DNA from 3 places in the Aquabacterium sp. A3 genome. Region 3 is predicted to be linked to each of the others. Evidence: predicted binding sites of a transcription regulator. Region 3 holds the regulator's gene; each other region holds the start of a gene.
What was found. Region 3 encodes sigma-54, which starts transcription at its own class of promoters, with help from an activator protein. Its sites were predicted from a motif close to TGGCANGNAANCTGCTTT; they were not measured.

Region 1 (5,270 bases), on a different contig from region 3:
CCGGCCACGCCAGCGCAGAACAGGCCCGCCGCTCCGGCGCCCACCACGATCACATCAAACACATTGGACATGCGCACATTGTCGCCGCTTGGTGGCCGGTGCATGGGCTTGCCACCCACATGGGGCGATGAACTGCGCCACAATCAGCGCCGAGGTCGACCGCCTGACAGGTGGGCTGGTTGACGTGATGACCCCAGTTGAAGGAGCAGCAAGGCCATGGCCATGGATGTGGTGGATTACGAAATCAAGGGCGCCGAGATGCAGTTTGTCGAGGTCGAACTCGACCCCGGCGAAGCAGCCATCGGTGAGGCTGGCAGCATGATGTTCATGGACATGGGCATCACCATGGACACCGTGTTCGGTGACGGCTCTCAGCAAACCGGTGGACTGTTCGGCAAATTGCTGGGGGCTGGCAAGCGGCTCATCACTGGCGAGAGCCTGTTCACCACCATCTACACCAACCAGGGGCAGGGCAAGCGCCGCGTGGCATTTGCGGCCCCCTATCCGGGCAAGATCGTCCCGATGGACCTGCGTGAACTGGGCGGTACCTTGATTTGTCAGAAGGACTCGTTCCTGTGTGCTGCCCGGGGCGTTTCCCTGGGCATTGCGCTACAGCAGCGCCTGGGCACAGGCTTTTTTGGTGGCGAGGGCTTCATCATGCAGAAGCTCGAAGGCGACGGGCTGGCGTTCGTGCATGCCGGTGGCACCGTGGTGCGCCGTGAGTTGAAAGCGGGCGAATCGCTGATGATCGACACGGGCTGCGTGGTCGCTTACACCGGCGGCGTCGATTTCGACATCCAGTACGTCGGCAAGGTCAAAACCGCGCTGTTCGGCGGCGAGGGCCTGTTCCTGGCGCGCCTGACAGGTCCCGGCCACGTCTGGCTGCAGAGCCTGCCGTTTTCTCGACTGGCGTCGCGCATCTTTGCTGCAGCGCCCCAGACCGGCGGCGGTACGCGCGAACAAGGTGGCCTGCTGACCGGTGTGGCCGGCGGTGGTTTGCTCGGAGGTCTGCTGGGAGGCGATCAAGAATGAGCGTGGCCGAGGCCGCCTCGCGGTGGGGCGACGTGTGGGGGGCGGCCTGGCGTGCGGTGCTCTACGGTTTGTTGTGGCGTGTCCAGTGGATCAGCGCCGCTCCGTTGCTGTTCAGTGCTGTGCTGCTGGGGGGGCTGGCGTGGTGGGGATGGACGCCGGCCAATGAGGCGGTTCGCCAGGCCCTGGACCAGTGGGGGTGGAGTCAGGCGGCGCTGGACTGGCTGGACGCCATGGGCTGGTCGTCTTTGAGGGCTGCGCTGGTGCCCTTGCTGATATCGCTCATCTCCATCCCGGTGATCATCGTGGTGTGTTTGCTGGCGGTGGGGGCGCTGGCCGCGCCAGCGATGGCCAAACTGGTACAGCAACGGCGCTTTGTGGCGCTCGTGCCTCAAGGCCAGGTGCCTTGGTGGAAATCGCTGGGTGAATCGTTCCGGCTCACGGCGGTGGCCGTGTTGGCCTTCGTGCTGACCCTGCCCTTGTGGTTGTTGCCGCCAGTGGCCGGCCTGGTGGTGCCTTTGGTCTGGGGTTGGCTGGCCTATCGTGTGATGACCCTGGATGTGCTGGCGGACTGGGCCAGTGAGCAGGAGTTGGCTGCCTTGCTGAAGCAGCACCGCGGGCCGCTGATGTTCATGGGGGTGGCCTCAGGTTACATGGGGTCGATGCCTGCGATGTTGTGGGCGGCCGGCGGTGTGCTGTCATTCGCGCTGGCCCCCGTGCTGGTGCTGGTGTCGGTGTGGCTTTACACGCTGGTGTTCTGTCTCACCGGATTGTGGTTTGCGCATTACCTGATGCAGGCGTTGCATCAACTGAGAAGTCGGCAGGTGCCGGTGGAGGGCAGGGCATGGTTGGGCTGATCATCATCGGCGACGAAATCCTCAGCGGGCGTCGCCAGGACAAGCACCTGACCAAGGCCATCGACGTGCTGTCCCAGCGCGGCATGGCCGTGTCGTGGGCCCACTACGTGGGTGACGATCCGCCGCGCATCACGCAGCGCTTGCGCGAAGCGCGTCAATCCGGCGAGGTGGTCTTTTCGTTCGGCGGCATTGGTGCCACCCCGGATGACCACACCCGCGCCTGCGCTGCCCGTGCGTGGGATACCTCACTGGTGTCGCACCCGCAGGCCCGAGCGTTGATCCTGGCCCGCTGCGAAGAGATGGCGCAACAAGAAGGCGTGGTCATGGACGTTGACAGCGAAGACGTTCAGCGTCGCCTGCAGATGGGTTGCTTCCCCGCCGGGGCAGAGATCATTCACAACCCCTACAACCGCATCCCCGGGTTCTCCATGGAGCGGCGGGTGCATTTTGTCCCTGGCTTTCCGGTCATGGCCTGGCCCATGATGGAGGCGGTGCTGGATCAGTGGCATCAAGACCTGCATGGCAGCGCCGTTCAGCGAGAGCATGCCGTGGTGGTTCGCCGCGGCATCGAGTCACGGCTGACGCCGCTGATGTTGGACATCGAGGCGCGCCATCCAGGCATCAAGGTGTTCAGCCTGCCCAGTGTGGACCATCCCGAGCATGGGCGGCACGTTGAGCTCGGGGTCAAAGGACGGCCAGAGCTGGTGGCGGCGGCGTTTGAGGATCTGCGCGCCGGCCTTTCCCATCTTGGTGCGGACATAGGCCCCGAAATGGTGCGAAACTGAGGTTGGCTTTTTTGTGCACCAACATGGCGCAAATGCGGGCCTTCTGGCGAGCGATTCCCTGAGCGCTCAGGGTGAAAATGGTGCAGCGCAGCATCTTGCGCACGCCTCCTGTGCGACCATCGCGCCGTTGGCTTGTTGTCGCAGGCCACATTTTTGGGCCGCGCTGGCAGCGACGAGGTGTCGGCCCGATTTGGGCACGGATTCTGCTATTACACTGCCGTGCGGTTGTTTCAATCCGAAGCAGCCCCCCAACAATCCTCTTGTATTCATTCAAGCCTCTCGCTAGGAGCACCTGATGGCCAACAAGACCGTCGCCGACGTGATGAAGATGGTGAAGGACAACGAAGTCAAGTTCGTTGATTTCCGCTTCACCGATACCCGTGGTAAGGAACAGCACGTGTCTGTGCCTGTTTCCCACTTTGACGAAGACAAGTTCACCTCGGGCCACGCGTTCGACGGTTCCTCCATCGCCGGCTGGAAGGGCATTGAAGCCTCCGACATGCTGCTGATGCCGGACCCCAACACCGCCAACATCGACCCCTTCTTCGAAGAACCCACCCTGCTGCTGACCTGCGACGTCATCGACCCGCACGACGGCAAGCCCTACGAGCGCGACCCCCGCTCGCTGGCCAAGCGTGCTGAAGCCTACCTGAAGGCCTCGGGCCTGGGCGACACCGCCTACTTTGGTCCTGAGCCCGAGTTCTTCGTGTTCGACAGCGTGCGCTGGAACGCCGACATGTCCGGCTGCTTCGTGAAGATCGAGTCCGAAGAAGGCGCCTGGAACACGGGCAAGGACTACGAACACGGCAACAGCGGCTACCGTCCCACCGTCAAGGGCGGCTACTTCCCCGTGCCTCCGGTCGACAGCGGCCAGGACATGCGCTCGGAAATGTGCCTGATCCTCGAATCGATGGGCATCCCGGTTGAAGTGCATCACCACGAAGTGGCCAACGCCGGTCAGATGGAAATCGGCACCAAGTTCGCCACGCTGACCCAGCGCGCCGACTGGCTGCAACTGCAAAAGTACATCATCCAGAACGTGGCCCATGCCTATGGCAAGACCGCCACCTTCATGCCCAAGCCCATCGTGGGCGACAACGGTTCCGGCATGCACGTTCACCAGTCGATCTGGAAGGACGGCAAGAACCTGTTCGCTGGTGACGGCTACGCTGGTCTGAGCGAATTCGCGCTGTACTACATCGGCGGCATCATCAAGCACGCCCGTGCCCTGAACGCCATCACCAACCCCGGTACGAACTCGTACAAGCGTCTGGTGCCTGGCTTCGAAGCCCCGGTGAAGCTGGCCTACTCGGCCAAGAACCGCTCGGCCTCGATCCGCATCCCGTACGTGGCCAACCCCAAGGGTCGTCGCATCGAAGCTCGCTTCCCCGATCCTTCTGCCAACCCCTACCTGGCCTTCGCTGCACTGATGATGGCCGGTCTGGACGGCGTGGAAAACAAGATCCATCCGGGCGAAGCCGCCACGAAGGACCTGTACCACCTGCCGCCGGAAGAGGACAAGCTGATCCCGACCGTGTGCCACAGCCTGGATCAGGCTCTGGAAAACCTGGACAAGGATCGCGCATTCCTGACCAAGGGTGGCGTGTTCACCGATGCTTACATCGATGCCTACATCGACCTGAAGATGCAGGAAGTCACCCGCTTCCGCATGACGACTCACCCGATCGAGTTCGACATGTACTACTCGCTCTGATTCCTGATCAGAGTGTCTGTAAAGGGCGACGCAAGTCGCCCTTTTTCATTGGGGCCGATCGCTTTGGCGTGGATGGTTTCATGGTGTCACCGCGCTCATCCCGCTTGCGGGCATACTTGGGTGTGAGGCCAGACCAACGGAGACCGAGCGTGAGTTCATTGCCAACGACCCTGTCATCGCCCCTGCAGGGGGGGCGCGCGTTTGCCTGTTGGCTGATGCTTGGCGTGTTGGCCGCAGGCGCGGCGCATGCCCAGGACAAGCCGGTGTACAAGTGCCCCGGCAATCTGTACACCGATGCCTTGTCGTCCAAAGAGGCCCAGTCGCGGGGGTGTCGCACACTGGACGGCGCGCCCATCACCGTGATTCAAAGTGTGCAGCGAACGGCGCCCACGCGCTCGTCGGCCGCCGCGCCCAGCGATGGCGAGCGCATCAGTGCCGACAAGCAGAAGTCCATGGACACCGACGCCCGTCGCATCCTGGAAGCCGAGTTGCGCAAAGAAGAAGAGGCGCTGACCGGCTTGCGCCAGGAATACAACAACGGGCAGCCAGAGCGCCGTGGGGATGAAAAAAACTACCAGAAGTACCTGGACCGCGTCGAACAACTCAAGGCCGAGATCGCCCGCCGTGAGTCCAATGTCGCATCGCTGAAGCGCGAGCTTGGCAAATTCTCTTCAGCGTCCCAATGAAAGTCATTCTGTGAGCCGAGTCCAGCAAGTTCCTGCCACCGCCAGCAGATCTCCCCGGCTGGGGCTGACGGCGGGCGCCCACCGGCTGCCCGATGACGCCGATCAATGGTCTGTGCTGGATCACCTGGCCTCGATGGTGGCCATCGTCGAACCCGATGGGCGTTGCCTGTTCGCCAACACCACTTTCGAGGAAGTGCTG
Region 2 (5,270 bases), on a different contig from region 3:
GATGACGACTTCTGTGATCCGCTGGAGTTGCGCTCCGATTCCACCCTGGGCGTGCCGGGGTTGATGCAGGCCGTGCGTGCCGGCCATGTCGTGCTGGCCAATGCCCTGGGTACCGGCTTTCTGGAGTCGCCAGCCGTGCACGGATTTCTGCCCGCCCTGTCCAGGCACTTGCTTGGTGAAGAGCTGGCCTTGCCCTCGCTGCCCACCTGGTGGTGTGGCGAAGGCGCTGTGTGGGATGCCGTGCGCCCCGAGCTGGCAGAGCACGTCATCCGCCCGAGCTTTCCGCACATGGGCACGCCCGGGTTTGGCAGCCACACCCAGCGCCTGGATTTCGACACGGTGGTGGCGCGCACGCTCACGGCCCCGGCGCTGGCCGCCTGGCGAGATCGCATTGACCGGCGTCCGGCCGACTACACCCTGCAGCGCTTCCAGCCCTATGCCCAGACGCCCGTGTGGGACGCTGGCATGGTGCGGTTGCGCAGCGCCTCGTTGCGCGTGTATGCCCTGGCCGACGGGCGGGGACAGTGGCATGTGCTGCCCGGTGGCATGACCCGGATCGCCACCCGAGATGCCGGCCCGGTGTCCATGCAACTGGGCGGCTCCAGCCTGGACACCTGGGTGCTGACCCAAGGCCCGGTGGACACCTTCTCGATGCTGCCCTCCGCGGTGCGCCTGGACGAACTGGTGCAGCGGCAACGGCCGGTGGCCAGCCGCACGGGCGAAAACCTGTTCTGGATGGGGCGTTACACCGAGCGTGCCGAGCTGCAGTTGCGCCTGGTGCAGTCCCTCCTGGATTTGCGCGCCAGTGACGACGATCTGGTGCCGGCCCCCCTGCACGCCGTCTCTCAACTGGCCGAGTTCAATGGCCTGGTGCCGCCGGCGGTGCCCTCGCTGGTGAAATCGCCGCGCGTGTTCGAGCGGGCCATGCTGGAAGCCCTGGGCGACGGGCGCGCCTCTCAGGGAGCCTGCAGCCTGGGCTACAACCTGGTGGCCATCGAGCGCACGGCGCAAGCCCTGCGTGACCGACTCTCGCCCGCCCATGCGCGCCTGCTCAGGCAGATGTCGCGAGACTTTGAGTCGGCCTTGCGCCCTCCTGACGACTCGGTAGACGCCTTGAGCCTGGACGCACAAGCCGAACGCGCGCAGGCGGCCCTGGATCACCTGGCGGTGCAACTGGCGGCTGCCACCGGCGCCCAGACCGACCGCATGACGCGAGATGCCGGCTGGCGCCTGTTGTCGGTGGGGCGCCTGATCGAGCGCCTGTCCGGGCACGTCAGCATGCTCAAATCGTTCTGGAGCGCCGATGCGCTGGCGCACCCGCAAGGAGGCGATCTCTTGCTGGACCTCTTTGACAGCGCCATCACCTTCCGCGCCCGCTTTCAGCGGCGGCTGGAGCAGGGGCCCTTGCTGGCCCTGCTGGTCATGGACGAGGCCAACCCCCGGTCTCTGGCCTGCGTGCTGCGCCGTTTGCGCACCGAGTTGGGCAAGTTGCCCGACCGTGGCAGCGGCACCACCGACCTGCTGGCCCTGCTGCCGCACCAGGGCGTGGGCGCCACGTTGCAAGAGCTCTGTGATCCCGAGCACGGGCATGAGGCGGTGCTCAACCTCCTCAACCGGCTGCTGGACGCCAGTTGGCGCCTGTCTGACGAGGTGGGGCGGCTGTACTTCGCCCACGCCGAGCCTGAAGATGCGATGGTGAGTGCATGAGCACACCGATCGAGTCCCCATCGCTGCTGCACGAAGCGATCACCGCCGCCCGAGACCCTGACTGGTCGCAGGATTGGGCCCGGTTGTCGGTCGAGCACGAAACCCTGTACGACTACGCCTCGGCGGTGGACCACGCCCAGCACATCGCCTGCCTGCGGCCGCTCACCGACCAGGGCCAGACCCTGTTGCAGTTCGAGATGGACGTGCGCCCCGCGCCGGCACAGCACAGCGTGCGCCGCGATGCACATGGCAACAGCCGCGCCTATTTCGCACTCAATGCGCCGCACCACGAACTGCGGGTGGTGGCGCGCAGCCAGGTGCTGGTGCGCCGTCGCCATGCCTCACTGGACCCCACTCAAAGCCTGAGCTGTGCCGCCTTGCGCGACCACCTCACCTACCGTGCCAAGGCCCCCTTCGAGCCAGCCAGCGAGTTCCTGTTTGCCTCACCGTTCGTGCCACTGCATGCCGACCTCAAGCGCTACGCCGAGGTCTCCTTGCGTCCGGATCGCCCCGTCGCCGAGGCGGCCATCGACCTGATGCGGCGCATCCACACCGACTTCGAGTACGCCCCGGCGTCCACCGACATTTCCACGCCCGTCATCGAAGTGCTGCGTCAGCGCAAAGGCGTCTGCCAGGATTTTGCCCACCTCATGATCGCCTGCCTGCGCTCATGCGGCCTGGCTGCGCGGTATGTCAGTGGCTATTTGCTCACCCGCCCGCCGCCGGGGCAGGCGCCCCTGGTGGGTGCGGACGCCTCGCACGCCTGGCTGAGCCTGTGGGTGCCTGGTTTGAGCCCGGACGGGCAGGACGACTGGCTGGATCTGGACCCCACCAACAACTGTGTGCCAGCCTTGCACCATGTCAGGGTGGCGCAAGGGCGTGACTTTGGCGACGTCACCCCCCTGCGGGGCGTGATCCGAGGTGGCGGTGAGCACACCTTGGTGGTGCGCGTGACCACCCGCCTGCTGGACGAATCCGCCCAATCTGGGGGCTAAGGCGCCATCTTGGTGCGATCATGTGCCTTCATGTGGCAAGCTGTGCTGGATGTGCCCGAAATCTGTGCCCAACGGCCGATGCCCGGGACAAAGCTGGCACAGTCCATGCATCTGCTGAGTAAACGCAGCAACCACACCCTTCACGGGGACCATCGATGCGATTTTTCGACGAGATGCACGCTGGCGGCACCGAGGTGCGCGACCACTACAAAACCTACGATCGCTGGCTGAACCGACAGCCCACCGATCAGATGCGCTCTCGGCGTGAAGAAGCCGAGATGATCTTTCGGCGGGTGGGCATCACGTTCGCGGTGTATGGCGACAAGGACGAGGATGGTTCGGGCACCGAGCGCCTCATTCCTTTCGACCTGATTCCCCGCATCATCCCGGCGGCCGAATGGCGCGAGATGGAAAAGGGCCTCAAGCAGCGGGTGACCGCGTTGAACCGGTTCCTGGAAGACGTCTACCACGACCAGGAAATTCTCAAGGCGGGCGTGATCCCGTCAGAGCCCGTGCTGCACAACGCCCAGTTCCGCAAGGAGATGATGGGCCTGAATGTGCCTGGTGGCATCTACTCCATCATCTCGGGCATCGACATCGTGCGGGCCTGCAACCCCGATGGCAGTGGCACCTACTACGTGCTGGAAGACAATCTGCGCGTGCCCAGCGGCGTGAGCTACATGCTCGAGAACCGCAAGATGAGCATGCGCCTCTTCCCGGAGCTGTTCTCGGAGCACCGGGTGGCGCCTGTCGCGCACTATCCTGACTTGCTGCTGGACACCCTGCACGCCATGTCACCCGCAGGGGTCAACGACCCGGTCGCGGTCGTGCTCACCCCGGGCATGTACAACTCAGCCTATTTCGAGCACGCCTTCCTGGCCCAGCAAATGGGCATCGAACTGGTGGAGGGGCAAGACCTCTTCGTCAAGGACGACTTCGTCTACATGCGCACCACGCGCGGACCGCAGCGTGTGGACGTGATCTATCGCCGCGTGGACGACGATTTCATGGACCCGGAGGTCTTCCGCAAGGACTCGACCCTGGGCGTGGCCGGCCTGCTGCGTGCTTACCGTGCGGGCAACGTCACGCTGGCCAACGCGTTTGGCACCGGCATTGCCGATGACAAGTCCATCTATCCGTACGTGCCGCGCATGATCGAGTTCTACCTGGGCGAAAAACCCATTCTGCAGAACGTGCCCACCTACATCTGCCGCGAAGCCGACGACCTCAAGTACACCCTGGACAACCTGTCCGAGCTGGTGGTCAAGGAAGTGCACGGCGCGGGCGGCTACGGCATGCTGGTGGGGCCTGCGGCCACCAAGGCCGAGGTCGAGACCTTCCGCAAGGTGCTGCTGGCCAACCCGAGCAACTACATCGCTCAGCCGACGCTGTCGCTGTCCACCTGTCCCACCTTCGTGGACAGCGGCATCGCGCCGCGCCACATTGATTTGCGCCCCTTTGTGCTGTCGAGCAGCAAGGAAGTGCGCATGGTGCCGGGGGGGCTGACCCGTGTGGCGCTCAAGGAGGGCTCCCTGGTGGTCAACAGCTCGCAAGGCGGGGGCACCAAGGACACCTGGGTGCTGGAAAGCTGAACACCATCGCCATCAAAGGGGAGGCCACATGCTCAATGAACGCATCGAACACCATCTGCCCCGGCACCTGCTGACACACACACCGGGCCGCGCTCGCCGCCGTGCCGCCCATCTGGAGACCAAACCCATGCTCTCGCGCACCGCCGACCATTTGTTCTGGATGGCCCGCTACATGGAGCGCGCCGAAAACACCGCGCGCCTGCTGGACGTGAATTACCAGACGTCCTTGCTGCCGCAATCCAGCGAGGCGGCGCAGGCCGGCTGGCGTGGCTTGCTGGGCATCAGCGAGCTGACGGCCGAATACCTCAAAAAGCACGACTCCATCAATGCCCGTGAGGTCATGGAGTTCATGGTGGTCGACCCGGGCAACCCGTCCAGCATCGTCAACTGCCTGCGTGCCGCCCGAGAAAACGCCCGTGCGGTGCGTGGCGCCCTGACCACCGAAGTCTGGGAAACCATGAACCAGACCTGGCTCGAGTTCCATCGCCTGATCAAATCAGGCGCCATGGCGCGGGACCCGGCCGATGTGTTCGAGTGGGTGAAGTTTCGCTCGCACCTGTCGCGTGGTGTCACGCTGGGCACCATGCTGCAAGACGAGTCTTTCCACTTCCAGCGCATTGGCACCTTCCTGGAGCGGGCCGACAACACGGCGCGCCTGCTGGATGTGAAGTTCCATGCCCGCAACACCGAGTACTTCGGCACCGGCATCGGCAACGAGGCCAAAGAGGTGGATTTTTACCACTGGTCGGCCGTGCTGCGCTCGGTCTCGGCCTTCGAGGTGTACCGCAAGGTCTACCGCAACGTGATCCGCCCCGAAAAGGTGGCCGAGTTGCTGATCTTGCGCCCCGACATGCCGCGCTCACTGCTGGCCTGCGTCAACGAGGTGGTCTCCAACCTCGAGGCCGTGGCCAATGACCACAGCGACGACACCCTGCGCCGCGCAGGCCGCCTGCGCGCCGATTTGCAGTTTGGTCGC
Region 3 (5,270 bases):
AAGACCTCAGCATCGAGAAGCTGCGCTCCAGCCCCGCCATGGCCTTGTCGGGCGGCGAGCGTCGCCGTGTCGAGATCGCGCGTGCCTTGGCCACCCAGCCGCGCTTCATCCTGCTGGACGAGCCCTTTGCCGGGGTCGATCCCATCGCCGTCATGGAGATCCAGCGCATCATCCGTTTCCTCAAGGCCCGCGACATCGGTGTGCTCATCACCGACCACAACGTGCGTGAAACCTTGGGGATCTGTGATCGCGCCTACATCATCAGCGAGGGCCGCGTGCTGGCCGAAGGCGCCCCTGCCGAGATCATCGACAACGCCGACGTCCGCAAGGTCTACCTCGGCGAGCACTTCCGCATGTGAGGCAGCCGCGCCATGAAGCCTTCACTGCAGTTCCGGCTTTCTCAGCACCTGGCGCTCACCCCTCAGTTGCAGCAGTCCATCCGTCTGTTGCAGCTGTCCACGCTGGAGTTGCATCAGGAAGTCGAGCAAATGCTCGAACAAAACCCCTTCCTCGAGCCCGACGACGAATTTGCTTCGCTGGAAACCGCCGCCTCGCAAGAGTTCGAGCGGCAGCGGCAAGAGCAACTCAGCCGTGATGACCGCGCCACCGACACCGATGGCCCCGGCGGTGAGGCCGAACCTGCCGGCCTGGATGGGCTTGAAGCGGGCGCCACCGAGCGTGATGATTGGGAAAACGGCACCGAGCGCGATGACTTTGACGGCATCCGCGAAACGCCTTCGCGCAACAACAGCGACGACGACGACCACGACCCGCTGGAGCGCAACAGCGAGTCCATCAGCCTGCAAGAGCACCTGCGCCACCAGCTCAATGGCATGCGCCTGTCGCCCGCCGACAAGGCGGCCGTCGATGTCCTGATCGAGTCGCTCAACGAAGACGGCTACCTGGCCGACGCCCTGGAGGACGTTGCCAACAGCCTGCTGGGTGGTGAGGACGACGATGTCGACGAGGACTCGCGCGACGAACTCCTGTCGCGCCTGCGCTGCGCGCTGGGCTGGCTGCAGAGCCTGGAGCCCGTCGGCGTCGGCGCCCGCAACCTTTCCGAGTGTCTCTTGCTGCAGTTGCGCGACCAGGACGATCACCCGGCCTGCGACGTGGCCCGGGCCATCTGCCGCGATCACCTCGAACTGCTGGCCCGCCGCGACATGCGCAAGCTCATGGCGGCCACCGGTGCCGATGAGTCGCAGCTCAAGGCCGCACAGTCCCTCATCGTCAGCCTGGAGCCCAAGCCCGGCCGGGCTTTCACGCGGGCTGAGGCCAACATCATCGTGCCCGACGTCATCGTGCAAAAGTCGGGGCGTGGCTGGAAGGTGGTGCTCAACCCCGACGTCATGCCCAAGCTGCGCATCAACGACCTCTACGCCCAGGCCCTGCGTGCCAGCCGGGGCCCCCGCGGCGGTGGCGAGGGCGCGCACGCCTCGCTCAGCTCCCGCTTGCAGGAGGCCCGTTGGTTCGTCAAGAACATCCAGCAGCGCTTCGACACCATCCTGCGGGTCTCGCAGGCCATCGTCGATCGCCAGAAGAATTTCTTCACCCATGGCGAGATCGCGATGAAACCGCTGGTGCTGCGCGAAATCGCCGACGAACTCGGTCTGCACGAGTCCACCATCTCGCGGGTCACCACCGCCAAGTACATGAACACGCCCTTCGGCACGTTCGAGCTCAAGTACTTCTTCGGCTCATCGCTCAACACCGAAGCCGGCGGCAACGCCTCCAGCACCGCCGTGCGCGCCCTGATCAAGCAGCTCGTCGCCGCCGAAGACCCGGCCAAGCCCTTGTCAGACAGCCAACTCTCGTCCATGCTGGAAGAGCAGGGCATCCAGGTGGCGCGCCGCACCGTGGCCAAGTACCGCGAGGCCCTCAAGATCGCGCCCGCGAACCTGCGCAAGTCGCTCTGACGGCCCCCGCTGGCGGCCGCCGGGGGTGCCGTCATCGCTTCTCGTCACCGTTTCTTTTTGTGAACACCTCCATCTCCCTGCCCCATGCTGTTGCCATTTGAGCGAGCCATCGCCATCCTCCCCTGGCAGGACTGGGCGGCCCTGAGCCTGTTCTTCTTTGGCTGGGTTGCTTATGCCCAGTTCGCCTCGCGCCGAGCCCGGGTGCAGCGCACCTTGCTGGCCAGCACCAACCACTACCGCATGCACTGGATGGCCCAGGTCACCCACCGCGACCAGCGCATCGTGGACGCCGCCATCACCCAGAACCTGGCCAGCAGCCCCAGCTTCTGGGCGTCCACCACCATCCTGATCCTCGGGGGCTTGCTGGCGGTGCTGGGCACCCACGACCGCGCCAGTGAACTCGTCAAGGACATCCCGTTCGCCGCCCGCACCACGCTGCTCGTCTTCGACATCAAGCTGCTCATCTTGCTGTCCGTGTTCATTTACGCTTTCTTTCGCTTCACCTGGTCCATGCGCGTGTACTCCTTCGGTGCCATCCTGGTGGGGGCCGCGCCCAATGTCGACGTGTTCGACCGTGGCCAGGCCGATCGCGACGAATTCATCCGGCGCGCGGGCAAGCTCATGGGCATGGCCGCCGAGAGCTTTGCCGATGGCTTGCGCGCCTACTACATGTCGTTCGCGGTGATCGCCTGGTTCGTGTCCCCGATCTTCTTTGCCCTGGCCACCCTCGCGGTGCTCTGGATCCTCTACCGACGTGAATTCCTCTCGGACGTGCTTGCCGTGCTCAACGCCTGAGCCCGCCCCTGTCGCCGCGCCGATCGTTTGCCTCTCGCTTGCCCATGACCACCTCCGCCCCCCGTCCCCGCCGTGTCCCGGCGCCTGCCTCGCGCCCAGGCCCTTCGCGCCCGGCGCCCGCCGCCATGCCCGGGGGTGGCCATGTGGCTCCCCGTGTGCTTCATGAGCCTGTGCTTTTCCTGTCTTGCGCCAGCGGTGTCGAGCCACTCTTGCTCGACGAGGCCCGTCGCATCCTGGGGGCATCGGCGCGCCTGTCCGAGGGCCGAGGCGGCATCGAGGTGCGTCCGCCCGTCGATCTGCCCGAAGGTGCCCCCCGGCAGCAGGCGGGGCTGGAGCAGGCCATGCGCCTGAACCTCGAAAGCCGCCTGGCCCAGCGCGTCTTGTGGCGCGTGGCCGAATCCACCTACCGTCATGAAGACGACCTCTACCGCCTGGGCCGTCTCGTCGACTGGGCGCAGTGGATCACCCCCCGTCACACCCTGCGCGTGGACGTCGCGGCACGCCGCAGCCCGCTGCGAAGCCTGCAGTTCGCGGGCCTGCGCATCAAGGACGCCGTGTGCGACCACCTGCGCGAACGCACCGGCGAGCGCCCCAGCGTGGACACCCGACACCCTGACCTGGGTGTGCAGCTGTTCCTGGACGAGGCCCGCGCGCTGCTGTACATCGACACCTCCGGCGAGGCGCTCTTCAAGCGCGGCTGGCGCGATGACACTGGTGAAGCGCCGCTGAAAGAGACACTCGCTGCCGCCATGCTCGCCGCTGCCGGCTGGCAAGGGCGCCCCGAAGATGGCCCCCTGCTGGACCCCTGCTGCGGCGCGGGCACCATCCCCATCGAGGCCGCGCAAATCGCTTGCGACATCGCGCCCGGGCTGCAACGTCAGTTTGCCTTCGAGAAGCTCCTGCCGTTCAAACCCCATCTCGGCGCCTGGCAGCAACTCCGGCAGGCCGCGCGTGCGCGACAGCGTGCGCCACAGGTCGCCATCTACGCGGGCGACGTCGCATTCCGAATGACCGACTTCGCCACCCGCAACGCGGAGCGGGCTGGCGTGCGCCACGCCATCGCTTTCAAGACGGCCGATGCCCTCCAGCGACCGGCCCCATGCGCCCAGGGTGTCATGATGTTCAACCCGCCCTATGGCGAGCGCATCGACACCAAAGGCAGCGCACGCGATGCCTACCGCTCACGCAACGCCGATGAACGCACAGGCCGTGAGGGTTTCGACGACGCTGGCGCCGACACCTTCTTCCAGCAACTGGCGCGCCAGTGGAAACAGCAGTACGCGGGGTGGACGGCGTGGGTGCTCAGCCCCGACATGAAGCTGCCTTCGGCCATGCGGCTCAAGGAAAGCCGCCGCGTCGTCATGTTCAACGGCCCCATCGAATGCCGCCTCTTCCGCTTCGACATCGTGGCCGGCGCCCATGACGTCCGTCCCGCGCCAAGCCCGGCCGCTCCAGCCGACGAGGCTTGAGCCCTCAGCCCTCGTGCAGGCTGCCCAGCACCGCCAGCGCGGCCAACGGTGCCGTGTCGGCGCGCAACACCCGAGGTCCCAGGCGCACACCGGTCCAGCCTTGCGCCAGGGCGGCCTGTTCTTCTTCCGCCGACAGCCCACCCTCGGGCCCGCTCAAGAACACCCAGGCCAGGCTGGACGCCCCCTTGGACCCATCCTTCGCGCGGGCGGCCCAGCCCGCCAGTGACTCGCTGGCGCGAGGGCTCAACACCGCCCGCTGCACACCGTCGCCTGCCTCGCACGCTGCGGCCTGCAGGTACTGCGTCAATGTGCGCACCGGTGCCACCGTGGGTACGCACACGCGTCCCGACTGCTCGCATGCCGCCGCTGCAACGCCTTGCCAGTGCGCCACCTTCTTCAGCGCACGCTCAGCGTCCAACCGCAGCACCGATCGGGCACACATCAGCGGCTGAATGTGGGTCACCCCCAATTCGGACGCCTTCTCCACCAAAAAATCCATCCGGTCATTGGCGGGCATCCCCACCGCCAAGGTCACTGACACGGGCAACTCACTGTTCACCACGCATGGCGCACGAAGCGACACCGACACCTCGCGCCGCCCCATGCTGACCACCTCGGCCGTCCAGCACTGCCCCTGCCCATCAAACACCTCCACCACGTCGCCGGGTTGCAGCCGCCACACCTGCACGTGGCGCGCAGCGCCCTCTGGCAATGGTGCCGTCACGCCCTCTGCCCAGGCCGACAGTCCTGCCCAGTCCCCCACACACAAACGACCCGCCACACACCACTCCTCAACGCACGGCCGATGCCCTGCGCGCACCCGCCAACCACACCATTCAGCAGGCCCACCTGCTGTTGCACCACGCAAGCCTAGCGCAGCCCCGTGCTTCCGCCTCCGCTGCGGAGGGCCGTGCGCATGACGTCATTTGTGTCTTTTTCCAACAACCACTTGCGCGCACCTCAAAAACGGTGCCATAATTGCGGTCTTCGCTGATCACAACGCAGCAACGACAAAGCAAACGCCAAGTCGCCGAGTGCAGCGTCAATGACGGATCAGCAGCCAGCCAAGGTTGGCAACGTTCTTTAAAAA

Region 1: a site for sigma-54 is predicted at 2,864-2,881, ahead of glnA (type I glutamate--ammonia ligase). Genes of this name have one in related genera too.
Region 2: a site for sigma-54 is predicted at 2,797-2,814, ahead of WNB94_RS13850 (circularly permuted type 2 ATP-grasp protein). Genes of this name have one in related genera too.

Annotation. Positions count from the first base shown of each region.
Region 1 covers NZ_JBBPEV010000001.1:535,833-541,102, reverse strand. The annotation lists gene WNB94_RS02345 (BaiN/RdsA family NAD(P)/FAD-dependent oxidoreductase) at 1-71, opposite strand, end outside; gene WNB94_RS02340 (TIGR00266 family protein) at 217-1,032, shown strand; gene WNB94_RS02335 (EI24 domain-containing protein) at 1,029-1,886, shown strand; gene WNB94_RS02330 (competence/damage-inducible protein A) at 1,874-2,671, shown strand; gene glnA (type I glutamate--ammonia ligase) at 2,967-4,385, shown strand; gene WNB94_RS02320 (hypothetical protein) at 4,535-5,071, shown strand; gene glnL (nitrogen regulation protein NR(II)) at 5,130-5,270, shown strand, end outside.
Region 2 covers NZ_JBBPEV010000004.1:158,537-163,806, reverse strand. The annotation lists gene WNB94_RS13860 (circularly permuted type 2 ATP-grasp protein) at 1-1,707, shown strand, start outside; gene WNB94_RS13855 (transglutaminase family protein) at 1,704-2,702, shown strand; gene WNB94_RS13850 (circularly permuted type 2 ATP-grasp protein) at 2,858-4,294, shown strand; gene WNB94_RS13845 (alpha-E domain-containing protein) at 4,422-5,270, shown strand, end outside.
Region 3 covers NZ_JBBPEV010000006.1:159-5,428, reverse strand. The annotation lists gene lptB (LPS export ABC transporter ATP-binding protein) at 1-359, shown strand, start outside; gene WNB94_RS15750 (RNA polymerase factor sigma-54) at 372-1,916, shown strand; gene WNB94_RS15745 (DUF599 domain-containing protein) at 2,001-2,711, shown strand; gene WNB94_RS15740 (THUMP domain-containing class I SAM-dependent RNA methyltransferase) at 2,837-4,180, shown strand; gene WNB94_RS15735 (16S rRNA (uracil(1498)-N(3))-methyltransferase) at 4,185-4,961, opposite strand.